DNA from 2 places in the Bartonella sp. MM73XJBT genome. Region 2 is predicted to be linked to the other one. Evidence: predicted binding sites of a transcription regulator. Region 2 holds the regulator's gene; the other holds the start of a gene.
What was found. The regulator LexA, encoded in region 2, represses DNA repair genes until DNA is damaged. The targets are predictions, from matches to a motif close to TGTTCNNNNTGTGTTCNG.

Region 1: uvrA (excinuclease ABC subunit UvrA) is a predicted target of LexA. The motif match lies at 1,694-1,711, and genes of this name have one in related genera.

Annotation. Positions count from the first base shown of each region.
Region 1 is NZ_JAQISY010000014.1:31,056-34,583, forward strand. It holds gene uvrA (excinuclease ABC subunit UvrA) at 1-1,676, opposite strand, end outside; gene ssb (single-stranded DNA-binding protein) at 2,011-2,523, shown strand; gene gyrA (DNA gyrase subunit A) at 2,755-3,528, shown strand, end outside.
Region 2 is NZ_JAQISY010000002.1:127,892-139,266, forward strand. It holds gene PVV69_RS01290 (DUF192 domain-containing protein) at 1-284, shown strand, start outside; gene PVV69_RS01295 (alpha/beta fold hydrolase) at 281-1,066, shown strand; gene PVV69_RS01300 (DUF3126 family protein) at 1,662-1,874, shown strand; gene radC (DNA repair protein RadC) at 1,921-2,715, opposite strand; gene map (type I methionyl aminopeptidase) at 2,733-3,563, opposite strand; gene sfsA (DNA/RNA nuclease SfsA) at 3,556-4,272, opposite strand; gene PVV69_RS01320 (RNA methyltransferase) at 4,589-5,425, shown strand; gene murI (glutamate racemase) at 5,418-6,230, shown strand; gene rpsD (30S ribosomal protein S4) at 6,414-7,031, shown strand; gene ttcA (tRNA 2-thiocytidine(32) synthetase TtcA) at 7,290-8,183, shown strand; gene rimO (30S ribosomal protein S12 methylthiotransferase RimO) at 8,221-9,534, opposite strand; gene lexA (transcriptional repressor LexA) at 9,774-10,487, opposite strand; tRNA gene PVV69_RS01350 (tRNA-Lys) at 11,271-11,346, shown strand.

The DNA of each region.
Region 1 (3,528 bases), on a different contig from region 2:
AGATCACGCAGATGGTGCAGCATTGTCAAAAGGCGTTCATTATCGCGTTGGTGTAAACCGATGGATGGTTCGTCTAAAATATAAAGAACCCCTGTAAGACCAGAGCCAATCTGGGAAGCTAACCGAATTCGTTGGCTTTCTCCTCCTGAAAGGGTACCAGAACTTCGAGAGAGGGTGAGATATTCAAGCCCTACATGGTTTAAAAAAGCGAGTCGTTCACGAATTTCTTTTAAAATACGGATTGCAATACTTCGTTGTTTTTCAGTGAGGTATTGGTGGATATTGGAAAACCAATCATCCGCTTTTAGGATCGAAAGTTCTGATATTTGCCCAATATGCATGCCGTGGATTTTGACAGCTAGCGCTTCTGGTTTCAAGCGGTAACCATGACAAGCTGGGCAGGGGGAAGAAGACATATAACGCTCGATTTCTTCACGTGAAAACGCTGAATCGGTTTCTTTCCAGCGCCGCTCCATATTGGGGATGATTCCTTCAAAATATTGAGTCATTTTATGCGAGCTTGAATTATTGCTATAAATAAAGGAGATTTCTTTGCCTTTTGTACCATAAAGGATAGCTTGTTGTGCTTCATCTGAGAGGACACACCATTTGTCGGTAAGTTTAAATCCATAAACTTTTCCTAATGCTTCTAAGGTTTGGTTGTAGTATAGTGAAGATGATTTCGACCAAGGAGCAATTGCTCCATTCTTTAAGGTAAGATTTTTGTTTGGTACAATTTTTTGGGGATCCATGGCCTTTTTAATGCCAAGTCCGTCACAAAGAGGGCAAGCGCCAAAAGGATTATTGAATGAAAAAAGACGTGGCTCAATTTCAGGAATAGAAAATCCAGAGATTGGGCAAGAAAATTTTTCTGAAAAAATAAGTCGTTTGTGTGTTTCATTTTTTGACTTATTTGCCGATTCCTTTGTGGTTTCTTTTTGTGCTAAAGGTTGGTCTGCCATTTCAGCAACGGCAATGCCATTTGCTAGCTTTAAACAGGTTTCAATACTATCTGCTAAGCGAGAGGCAATGTCATTGTTTACAACAATACGATCTACCACCACATCTATGTCATGTTTATACTTTTTATCAAGAGGAGGAATATCAGGAATTTCATAGAATTTTCCGTCAACTTTAGCACGTTGAAAGCCTTTTTTTAAAAGCTCGGCTAGCTCTCTTTTGTATTCTCCTTTTCGTCCTCGTACTAAAGGGGCCATAATAAAAATTCGTGTCCCTTCTGGTAAGTCCATAATTTGATCAATCATTTGGCTTACCGTCTGGCTTTCAATAGGAAGTCCTGTCGCTGGTGAATGAGGAATACCAATGCGTGCAAAGAGAAGTCGCATATAGTCATAGATTTCAGTGACAGTTCCAACCGTTGAACGAGGGTTACGGCTGGTTGTTTTTTGTTCAATAGAGATGGCGGGAGAGAGACCATCTATGCGATCAACATCGGGTTTTTGCATCACTTCGAGAAATTGGCGCGCGTAAGCTGAAAGGCTTTCAACATAACGGCGTTGACCTTCGGCGTAAATTGTATCAAAAGCTAAAGATGATTTGCCTGATCCAGAAAGTCCTGTGATAACGATGAGTTTATCACGAGGAAGGTCGAGATCAATATTTTTAAGATTATGTTCACGTGCGCCGCGAATGGAGATGTATTTTTGGTGAACCATATTCTGTCCTTGGCATATATAACAAAAATCGAGCATCACAACTAGGATAAAACTGTTTTTTAGAATTACAACGCGTTCAATTGCTCTAAAGGGGATAAAGAATGTAACTTCTGTGGAAAGAAAAACCTAGAAAACAGCTTTTTATTCTGTGGTGATCGAATAAAACTATGCGTTGTTATCATCTTTTGTTATAATTACACGATACGATATTTTAGAAAGGGTAACAAAATCCACATTGAAGGTCAATTGCAGATATGCAGATGACAAGGTCAAGATGGTAATGACCGCTCTATAAAAAAGATTATTTGCAAATTAAAATTTTGGAGTTTATGCGATGGCTGGTAGCCTTAATAAAGTTATTTTGATTGGTAATCTTGGTGCAGATCCTGAAATCCGCCGTTTGACCTCTGGTGATCAAGTAGCAAATTTACGGATTGCTACGTCAGAGAGTTGGCGTGATCGTAATACAAATGAACGAAAAGAGCGAACCGAGTGGCATAATATCGTTATTTTTAACGAAAATCTTATCAAAGTTGTAGAGCAATATTTAAAAAAAGGCAGCAAAATTTACATTGAAGGTCAGTTGCAAACACGAAAGTGGCAAGATCAAAATGGGAATGACCGTTATACAACAGAGATCGTTTTGCAAAAATACCGTGGTGAATTGCAAATGCTTGATGGACGTGGGAGCTCTGGTGGGGAGCAAATGCAAGGGGCAAATCAAGCGAGTTACGGCAGTGGTGGTTTTGCTGATAGTAGTTCAAATCAGAAAAATGCTTTTGGTCATCACAACAACCAACCAGAAGAAAGTTTTTCACATAAATTAGACGATGATGTACCTTTTTAATCATTGTTAGAATGCGGTATTATTATTGTTTTTTGTTGTTTGTTTTAAGATTTTTAAAGTCTGGGGAGATTTAAGTCTTGTGTATTTTATCTATGATTTTAAATACAAATAAATAACATGTTGAAAATTATTGTTAAATTTCCTTTCTTTCAAGGGAGAGAAATTAGCATTTTTTTGCATTTTTCGATATAAACTAAAGCGAAATGATTCTTTTTTGAAAGTCTTGAAGCTGTGAGCGATCTTACTCCATACCCAGAACGTGATGTGCTGAATGGTATTGAACCAATCAGTATTATTGATGAAATGCAACGCTCTTATCTCGATTATGCTATGAGTGTGATTGTTTCGCGTGCACTTCCGGATGTACGTGACGGTCTCAAACCTGTTCATCGGCGTATTCTTCATGCCATGAATGAAATGGGACTTTCTTTTAATAAGTCTTATCGTAAGTCTGCAGGGGTTGTTGGTGAGGTTATGGGGAAGTTCCATCCCCATGGTGATGCTTCAATTTATGATGCTTTGGTGCGTATGGCACAGGACTTCTCTTTGAGAAATCCCTTGATTGATGGTCAAGGAAATTTTGGTTCTGTTGATGGTGATCCGCCGGCAGCAATGCGTTATACAGAATGTCGCTTAGAAAAAGTTTCACAAGAGCTATTAGCAGATATTGATAAAGAAACGGTTGATTTTCAGGATAATTATGATGGGCGAGAACGTGAACCGATCGTTTTACCAGCACGTTTCCCTAATCTTTTGGTTAACGGATCAGGTGGTATTGCTGTGGGAATGGCAACCAATATTCCTCCCCATAATCTTGGTGAAGTCGTGGATGGTTGTATTGCTTTGATTGATGATCCCAGTATCACACTTGATAAAATTATTGAAATTATTCCAGGTCCTGATTTCCCTACTGGTGGTATTATTCTTGGCCATTCTGGTGTTCGTGCGGCTTATGAAACAGGACGTGGTTCCATTATTATGCGCGCTAAAGTTGATATCGAAGAA
Region 2 (11,375 bases):
TGCTCTTTAAACAGCAGGGAAGTGAAAAAGATAAGCAAAAAATTTTTATGTGGATGGCAAATACGCCTTTGCCTTTAGATATGATTTTTTTAAACGCTGAGGGAATTATCGTATCAATTGTAGAAAAAACCACCCCATTTTCAACGAATACTATTTCATCAGAGGTACCTGCAGCTTTCGCACTTGAGGTTAATGCTGGTGAAGTTTCTGAAAAACAGATAAAGAAAGGACAACGGGTTCTTCATCCTACACTTTGTGGAAAATGCGAAAGCGATACAAAATGACAGCAGAAGATATTCGTTTTTTTGAATATGATGGTTTGCGTTTTTCTTATCGAGAAGATGGACAGGGGACACCTGTTTTGTTGATACATGGTTTTGGCTCTTCTGCACGGGTAAATTGGTATGCAACGGGTTGGTTTCGTACCCTTACTGAAGCAGGATATCGTGTTATTGCTCTTGATAACCGTGGACATGGGGATTCAGTTAAAAGTTATGATTCTAACTTTTATACACCTCAAGCTATGGCTAGCGATGCGATGAGATTGTTGCAGCATTTGGGATTATCTAAAGCGCATGTTATGGGATATTCTATGGGGGCGCGCATTAGCGCATTTATGGCTCTTTTGTATCCAACATATGTGCATAGCGTTATTTTTGGCGGTTTAGGTATTGGTATGGTGACGGGAGCAGGAAATTGGGAACCCGTTGCTGAGGCCCTTTTAGCAGAAGATACTTCTACCATTACCAATCCGCGTGGTTTGATGTTTCGCAAATTTGCAGATCACACCAAGAGCGATAGACGTGCTTTGGCTGCTTGCATTATCACATCAAAACAAGAATTAACAGCATCTGAGATTTACAAAATTAAACAACCTGCCCTTGTTGCCGTTGGTTCACTCGATGAAATTAGTGGTGAAGCGGAGCCATTAGCAGCTTTATTACCCTGTGGTGAAGCTCTATCAATTCCTCATCGAGACCATATGCTTGCTGTGGGAGATAAAGTCTATAAAAAAGGCGTTATCGATTTTCTTTCTCGCTATCCTATAGTTGAAAATTATTCATAAGCTTTAGAGTTCGTAAAAATGTCTCATGTTTTTTATCTTGGATGAGGCAAAAAGCTTGTCTGAAAGTTTGGCTATTTGTGGTGTGAATTTTTATGAAAAACTGTAAGAATAACAATTAAATTTTATGAATGTATTTTATATCTCTATAAAGAAATAAGGCTTCCTTTTAGGGATTAACTGATTTTTATCTAGAAAGTAGTTAAGGAGAATTTGTTTAATTATTATAATAAGGAGGAAAGTGTTTTTGTTTTAGAAGATCTCTTTTTAATAGGAAAAAATTATACGTTCCCAATTCATGTTTTGACCAAATATGCTTGTAAACACAGGTGTTGAAATTGGGGATAAGATAAAAAATATTTTAAATTTATGAATTTCTAACTATTTTTTTACTTTTCAATCTATACGGTTATATTTAACAGTGCAAAACACCTTTTAGTAAAGGTGCTTTCGTCAATGTGTTAAGATAGTGCTATTGTGACTATAGGTAATATAAATAAAAATGGAAACTGAGATTTACTATCTTTACAGAATCTTAGGAGTGCCTTATTTGCCCTTCAGGATTTAATTTAAGAGTCTCAAAAGACAGGAGAGCATAGTGAATGCTGATGAAATAAAAAAACTTGATAGTTATTTTAAAAATATATTCCAAAATTCAGCATTGCAAGTGAAAGCACGGCCTAAAAAGGATGATTCTTGTGAGGTTTATATTGGAAATGAGTTTTTAGGTATTATCTATCGAGATGAAGATGAGGATGAACTATCCTACAATTTCTCAATGGCTATATTAGATATTGATTTAGGAAATTAATTCCTCATGAATAATTGGAGGGAATTTCTCTTCAATTTAATATGCTTCATATGATTTTTAACGCTTTAAAGCTTGTGTATTCGTTTCGTGCTATAATAAGATGGTCATGAATAGTAATGCCTAGTGCATTTGCTGCATCTTTTAACATATATGTCATTGTTATATCTGCTTTAGAGGGGGTTGCATCGCCAGAAGGATGATTATGTACGAGAATAAGACTTGATGCGGACAATTCTAAAGCGCGAGAGATAACTTCACGTGGATAAACGGGCGTGTGATCAATAGTTCCAGTTTGTTGCACTTCATCAGCAAGTAGACCGTTTTTTTTATCAAGAAATAAGATACGAAATTGTTCGCGTGTTTCGTGAGCCATAACAGCTTTACAATAAGCTAGTACTTTATCCCATGATGAAAAAATATCACGTTTAAACAATTCTGCACGAGCAAGGCGTCCAGCAACATCTGAAATAATTTTTAAGTCAATTGCAGTTGCTGGACCACAGCCTGGAATCTCTTGAAGTCGGTGAATATCAGCCCCAAATACGTCTGCTAATGAGCCAAACCGCGCTATTAAGTTTTTAGCTATTGGCTTTGTATTTGCTCGAGGTATCGTACGGAAAAGGAGTAATTCAAGATATTCATAATCTTCAATTGCATTTCCTTTTGATTTTAAATAGCGTTTGCGAAGACGTTCACGATGTCCTTGATAATGTTTATGTATCTGTGAGTTTTTCTGAAGCTTTTTACTTTTTATTTCTGCTATTGGACTAAGTGGGGAATTTGATGTCAGTGCAAAGTGGTCACCTTGGTTGTCTCCCTTTTTCGTGATTTTTCTAGCCATGATATTTCTACATTTATTTAACTACTTGAGCTTGGAATATAAAAAATATTTTTAGGAGATTGTGTAAAAATTTCGCACCCTTCATGTGTTACACCAATTGTATGTTCGTACTGTGCACTAAGAGATCTATCACGTGTAACAGCAGTCCAGCCATCAGAGAGAATCTTAACTTGGGGCTTTCCAAGATTAATCATTGGCTCAATCGTAAACATCATACCTTGTTTTAGTTCTATTCCTTCACCAGGATTTCCATAATGGAGAATATTAGGTGCATCATGAAAAAGCTGACCGATTCCATGTCCGCAGAAATCTCTTACAACTGAGCACCGTTCCGATTCTGCAAAGTGTTGAATGGCCGCGCCAATATCACCTGTTGTTGCACCAGGTTTGACTACTGAAATTCCCCTCATAAGACTTTCATGGGTTATTTTGAGTAGGCGTTCCGCAGCACGTCTGATTTTTCCAACAGGATACATACGGCTTGAATCTCCATGCCAACCGTCGAGAATAAAAGTCACATCAACATTAACGATATCACCTTCTTGCAAAGGTCTTTTATTGGGAATACCATGGCATACAACGTGATTGATGGATGTACAGCATGAATGACCATATCCATGATAATTTAGATCAGCAGGAAGAGCACCACGTTTGGCACCAAAAATAAATACAAAATCATCAATTTCTTGCGTGGTGACACCTGGTTTAATAATATCCGTGAGTGCATCGAGGCATTCTGCAGCAATACGACCAACTTCACGCATTTTCGTAAAAGCATGCTCATCAAAAATGCGGATTTGCCCGTTAAATTTTAAGGGCATTTTATTATATTCAATATAATCAGTCATTGTTTTTTCTGTTTTCTATTTTCACTCGATGAATCGGAAAAATACCTTCTACACTTACGTGGCATTTTACGGCATAAAATTCTACCCCTGATTTTAATGCTAACTCAAATTTACGTCCATAGGTTGGATCAAGGTCATGGCAAATTGCAAAAGCTGAGCAATCTTCCCGTTGAATTACATAAAGCATAGCGGCTCGTTTTCCTTGTTGCACAACTTTTATGAGTTCTTCAAGATGACGTGTACCACGTTTTGTTACGGTATCAGGAAATTCTGTTAATCCTTTTTGGCGGATAAAATGGACATTTTTAACTTCTAGATAACAGTCAGGAAGGATGCCATCACGCAACAGAAAATCAATCCGTGAGTGCGTCCCATAACATTGTTCCTTCAAAATTGTTTTGTATGCGCTTACTTCGGGTAGTAATCCTTTTTGAATTGCTTCTAATGCAAGTTTGTTGGGTAAAGTTGTATTGATACCAACGAGAGTATTATTTGCCTCAACAATTTCTAATCGATATGCGTATTTTCGTTTGGAATTACTATGATATGAAAGCCAAATATTAGAGTTTTGCGTTGTTAACCCAAGCATTGATCCTGTATTAGGGACAGATACCGTGAAAATCTGTTGATCATCCCATTTAACATCAGCAAGAAAACGCTTATAACGATGGATAAGTTTTGCAGGAAAAAGTTTGGGAATAAAGAGCATATTTTTTTTTAGAATGCATAATTTTATAATTCAACTTAAATTATGATTTAGAAATGTTATAGCGCGTTAAATGCATTAAATAGTGTACCTCTAGCCTTACAGCAGCTTACATAACTAGTTTAAGATCTAAAAAACAAAGTTTGTTTTTATTTGCACAATTCATTATTAATCCTTTTCATCATAAACTCTGCGTGAAAAGATAATATTGACCGCAATTTGTTATGAGATAAGGTTATCTCTTGGAATATTCCTTCTAAAAGGTTGCATTGAAAAAAGTCGACTCTAGGAAGATAATGCATAGAATTAGGTAAGATTGATGGCTGGAACCAATAAAAATCGTGAGAATTTAACAAATGGGCCAATGATTATTTTAGTTGAACCCCAGCTGCCTGAGAATATTGGTATGGTGGCAAGGGCAATGGCAAATTTTGGGCTCTCTAAACTTCGGTTAGTCAAACCTCGAGAAACATTTCCAAATGAAAAAGCCAGATCGGCAGCAAGTAAAGCCGATCATGTTATTAATGATACAGTTGTTTTTGATAGATTGTCTGATGCGATTGCAGACTTGCACTATGTTTTTGCTACAACAGCACGTGAAAGATGTGGTTTTAAACCGGTAAAAAGTGCCGTTGAAGCAGCGTATTTGTTACGTCATAGCGAGAGTCTTGGGCATAAAACGGGTATTTTATTTGGAAGAGAGAGGTGGGGATTAGAAAATGATGAAATCAGTCTTGTTGATGAAATTATTACTTTTCCGGTTAATCCTGCTTTTGCATCCCTCAATATTGCCCAAGCAGTTTTACTTATGTCTTATGAATGGATGAAATCAGGTTTAGAAAATGTGAGCGATACGGCTTTTCGTGCCGCAAAGATGGAGCCAGCAAATAAAGCAACGTTTCATGGTTTTTTATCTCAATTAGAAGAAGCTTTGGATGTTCGTGGATATTTTAGACCTCGAGAACGTAAAGAGGTTATGCTTGCGAATCTGCGTTCTGTTTTTACACGTGCTCATTTTAGTGAATCTGAGGTTCGCTTGCTACGAGGAATTATCTCTTCATTGGATCATTTTTCTCCTCAATTTCCACGAGGAAGCGGTGCACCCTTAGAGCGTCAACGTACAAAATTAAAAACAGGTGTGAAAACGGATGGATAAGCGACCTGTTCTTTTCTTTGATAGTGGCATTGGCGGTTTAACAGTGTTGAGGGAAGTGCGTGTCCTTGTTCCTGAAATGCAATTTATTTATGTTGCTGATGATGCTGGATTTCCTTATGGAAATTGGGAAGAAAATGTTTTGAAAAGTCGAATTTTAAAGTTTTTTACAAATCTTTTAGTACTCTACAATCCTGTTCTATGTGTCATTGCTTGCAATACTGTTTCTACACTCATGCTGACAGATTTACGTGAAAAATTTCCCCATATTCTTTTTGTAGGAACGGTTCCTGCAATTAAATCAGCAGCGGAACAAACAAAATCTGGTTTTATTTCAGTATTAGCTACTCCTGGAACAGTTAAACGTGCTTATACACATGAATTAATCAATTCTTTTGCTGCTCAATGTCATGTTCAGCTTGTTGGAAGTGAAAAACTTGCTGGATTTGCCGAAGATTATTTACGTGGAAAGCCTATAGATTTGAAAGAATTACGCCATGAAATCCTTCCGTGCTTTGTTGAGAAAAATGGCAAATATACTGATATTATTGTTTTAGCTTGTACGCATTATCCTTTTTTGATTAATTTTTTTCGTGAACAAGCATTATGGCCAGTTAAATGGATTGATCCCGCAAAAGCTATCGCCAAACACACAAGATCATTACTACCGAAAAGAGTAGATCCCCAAAATATAAAGAAACATAAAGACTTTGCTTTATTTACATCGCAAAATATAACATCTTCAACAGAGCGCTTATTACAAAGATTTTGCTTAAATATCATGAAAGGAGTTGACTTTGGGGTGTAAGATTAATAGAAGTTCTTTTAGCTTTTTCTCTTGAGAAAATAGCGTGAATTGACGTGTCCCGTGGGTAACTTTGCATATTTAATGTTAAAGATGTCCTGTCAGTCTTTTATTTGAAGGCAGAGGAGGGCGCGTTTCCTTGAGATCTTATATGAGATCTTGTTTTCTATTTTAAAAGGAAATGCGATGAGTAAACGCGAAACAACCAAGTATAAAATTGACCGTCGGATGGGAGAAAACATTTGGGGACGTCCGAAATCTCCTGTAAATCGTCGTGATTATGGTCCAGGGCAGCACGGACAACGCCGAAAAGGTAAGCTTTCTGATTATGGTGTACAGTTGCGTGCTAAGCAGAAATTAAAAGGTTTTTACGGTGATATCTCAGAAAAGCAATTTCGTAAAACTTATGCAGAAGCTGCTCGTCGACGTGGTGATACTGGTGAAAATCTTATCGGACTGTTGGAATCGCGTTTAGATGCTGTCGTCTACCGTGCAAAATTTGTGCCAACCATCTTCGCTTCTCGCCAATTTATCAATCACGGTCATGTCAATGTTAATGGTCGACGTACAAATATTCAATCATATCGTTGTAAACCAGGTGATGTTATTGAAGTTCGTGAGAAGTCAAAACAGCTTGTTTTGGTGTTGGAATCTGTGCAGTTAGCAGAGCGCGATGTGCCTGAATATATTGAAGCCGATCATAAACAGATGAAAGCAATCTTTACACGTGTTCCTGCTTTTGCAGATGTTCCTTATGCTGTGCAAATGGAACCCAATTTGGTTGTTGAGTTTTATTCTCGTTAAATTCTTTATGGGAGTATTGCTCTTTTGCTTTTGATTATATGCTCGGAATTTGCTTTATAGTCCTTAAAGCTAATGAATAATTCTTATGGATGGTGCTATATTAAGTTTATTGTTATATTTTATAACAATTGGCTTCTATAGCGCCATTTATTTTCATCTTACGGCTCCACAGCGTATCGGTTTATACTGTGTAACCTCTCTGTCCTTCTCTCTATCATTCTTATAGAACAAGCTCTTTATTGTGCAGGATATGATATTATGGATAATAGTTCAGTCGAATATCAAACAATGCAAAAGAATGTAGAGAAAACTGATTTTTTAGCCAGAGAAATCACATCACCAGCTGCCGATGATTGTCATCCGATATTTAGGAAAGCTCCTTCAACTGTAGAGTTTAATAAGCTGCGTAAACGACTTTTACGTCACATACGGCAAGCATTAGATGATTTTTCCATGCTTTCTTCAGGAAAAAAATGGCTTATCGCTTTATCAGGTGGAAAAGATTCTTACGGTTTACTCGCGCTTCTTTTGGATTTAAAGTGGCGTGGTTTTTTACCTATTGAAATTCTAGCTTGTAATCTTGATCAAGGACAACCAGGCTTTCCAAAACATGTTCTTCCAGATTTTTTGACCTCTTATCAAATTCCATATCGTATTGAATACCAAGATACTTATTCCATTGTTACAGATAAACTAGCAGAGACACAAACATATTGTTCGCTTTGCTCGCGGTTACGGCGTGGTAACTTATACCGTATTGCACGTGAAGAGGGATGTTCTGCATTAGTTCTTGGACATCATCGTGATGATGTTTTAGAAACGTTTTTTATGAATTTATTTCATGGAGGCCGATTAGCAGCTATGCCTGGAAAACTTATGAATGATGAAGGGGATCTTTTTGTTTTGCGTCCTCTTGTTTACGCAGCTGAAGAAGATATGGAGAAATTTTCACAAGCAATGCAATTTCCTATTATTCCCTGCAATCTTTGTGGTAGCCAAGATGGTTTACAACGCAATGCAATGAAAGAAATGTTAAAGGATATCGAAAGAAGAATGCCAGGACGTAAAGACACTATGATTCGTGCTCTCACAAATGTTCGTCCAAGTCATTTGCTCGATAAAAATATTTTTGATTTCAAAAGCTTATTATAAAGCTGAATTTTTTAGCACAATAACTCTAGCTTTCTCTTTAAACTGCAATACCATAGAGATCATAAGCATCTGACTTTTCGATTTTGACAGTGACAAATTCACCAACACGGAGGGGGCGTCGTGATGATATATGTACAACACCATCTATTTCTGGAGCATCATATTGGCTACGACCTTTAGCAATTTTTCCTTGACTTTCATCAATGAGAATTTGAAGCCTTTTTCCGATTTTTTTCTTTAAAAGATGGGTGGAAATTTGTTGTTGTTTTGCCATAAAGCGATGCCAGCGTTTTTCTTTCACTTCTTCAGAAAGACTTTCTAATCCCAAATCATTTGCAACAGCGCCTTTTACTTCTTCATATTTAAAGCATCCAGCACGTTCAATTTTTACTTCTTCTAGCCATTCGAGGAGTATATTAAAATCTTCATTTGTTTCGCCTGGAAAACCAACAATAAATGTTGATCGTAAGGTGAGATCTGGACAAATTTTTCTCCAGTTTTCAATTCTACGATTTGTTTTTTCCATAACAGCAGGGCGTTTCATATTACGTAAAACAGTTTGTGATGCATGTTGAAAAGGAATATCTAAATACGGAAGAATTTTTTTAGCAGCCATAAGCTCAATAACTTCATCCACATGAGGATAAGGATAGACATAGTGCATGCGTATCCAAATTCCCATATCACCCAGTTCGCGACAAAGATCAAAAAATTTGGTTTTTACGATACGATCTTTCCAAGGACTTTCGAGATATTTAAGATCAATGCCATAAGCACTGGTATCTTGAGAGATAACCAAGAGCTCTTTTACACCTGCCTGTACAAGTTTTTCGGCTTCACGAAGAACTTCATTGATGGGGCGTGAAGTAAGATTACCGCGCAGAGTAGGGATGATACAAAAACTACATCGATTAGAACATCCTTCAGAAATTTTTAAGTAAGCATAGTGGCGAGGTGTTAAGCGAATACCTTGCGGGGGAACTAAATCAATAAAGGGATCATGAACTGGGGGAATTGCTGTATGAACAGCTTCTATAACACTTTCATAGGCTTGTGGCCCTGTAATGGCTAATACATGAGGATGTGCTTGACGAATAACATCAGGATCAGCACCAAGACACCCCGTTACAATAACTTTTCCATTTTCTTTGAGAGCTTCATCAATATTAGCTAATGATTCATTTCGGGCAGAATCAAGAAACCCACAGGTATTTACAATAACGACATCGGCTCCTTGATGCTTCCGTGAAATTTCATAACCTTCAGACCGGAGTCTGGTAATAATTCGCTCAGAATCTACTAATGCTTTTGGACATCCGAGGGAGACAAAGCTAATACGAGGTGCTGCCATTAATCAATCCTGTAATTTTATAACGATTACATTTTATCTGCTGTTTTTACTATCTATAAAGAATAAAAAGGCTCTTTATCTTTAATACATATGCAATAGAATTTATTAGAAAATTATTCATTTTCTTGCTCAAAAATTTTATTGAGTGAATATGTATTATTACTGATTATGGCACAATAACAAAATTATCAAATCATTTTTTGATCAATGTATGAACGTGCTCAGTAGTTTTTTATCTTTTAATATTTGCGAATAAGTCCGATAAGTTTACCTTGTATCTGCACACGCTCAGATCCATATATGCGTGTTTCGTAGTGAGGATTTGCCGATTCTAGCTCAATAAAGGCTCCTTTACGTCGATAACGTTTTAAAGTTGCTTCTTCTTTATCAATGAACGCCACAACAATTTCACCTGATGTTGCTGTACTTTGGCATTTAACAATTATAGTATCTTTATCAAGAATACCAGCCTCAATCATAGAATCATCTCTGACTTCTAAAGCATAGTGCTCACCTGAGTTAATCATATCTTGTGGTAAAGAAAGCGTATCTATTTGTTGTAATAAAGCAGAGACCGGTATACTTGCAGAAATGCGGCCCATAATGGGAATAGTAACATTCTTTTTTTCTTCTGCCTCGAAGTTACTAAAATCAGTAAAGTTTTTTGATATTTTTCTTTTATTTTTCTCTATCATAGTGGGAGAAAGTTTACGCGCTAAAGAAAGATTAAATGTTATTTTATCGGGAAGTCGTATCACCTCAACTGCGCGGGCTCGATTTGGCAAACGACGTATAAAACCTCGTTGTTCTAAAGCTATCATAAGTTTATGAATGCCAGACTTTGAAGAAAGCTCCAAGGCAATTTTCATTTCATCAAAGGAGGGAGGAATGCCAGTTTCTTTCATATGATTATGAATGAACAACAGTAGCTCATATTGTTTACATGTTAGCATTCAATATTCCAATCATAAGCATCCCAAATAAGAAAAAATAAATATATTTGCAAATATTATACATATTTTTTGAGATAAAATTTAAATATTATGTTTTAATTTACTTTAATTAAATTTAATATATTTTCTCTATTATAATAGATAATAATAAATTTACTACTATTCATAGAATGAAAAATATTTCAAAATATCTTTTAAGATTTTAAATAAAAAATATTATCGTAAAATAAATCCTATAATCAATTTAATAAAAATAGTTATATCTCTTTCAAAAATAATTTTAATTATATTGTAATTTCTATCATAAAGAATTAAAATAAATAGTATTACATTCATTTAATAGAGACGATAACTTATTTGCCAATATTTCACGAAAGTTAAATTTCTCATGAAGAGAGTATAATACCTCTCTTACGGTAAAGCTATACTTTCTTTTGATCTATACATTAAATTATAAAACGAATCATAGCATTGATCTATTTGTTACTTTTTTGATTCTTTATTAACTCAAGTTGACTGTTTTTGTACATTTCCTGTTCTTTTTATTATTTCGAAATATGCAACTTTTTCATGCTGTAAAAGTCATGATGCATTTTATCTTGATCATTTTTTCTTTTATTCAAATTTAAAACAGGGGAAAAATTGTATTCACAGTGAAGAGAAAAGACAGAAAAGTATTGATAACTGAACCGAATAATAATATTTTTTTTCGAAAGGTGTTGACCAAATGAAAAGTCAACCGTATGTTTCACTCACTTTCGACAAGCAAAATGGCTTGTGTGGGAGCGCGTAGCTCAGCTGGTAGAGCAACTGACTTTTAATCAGTAGGTCCAGGGTTCGAATCCCTGCGCGCTCACCAAATTAATAGCTTATATAAAAGTTCAAAAA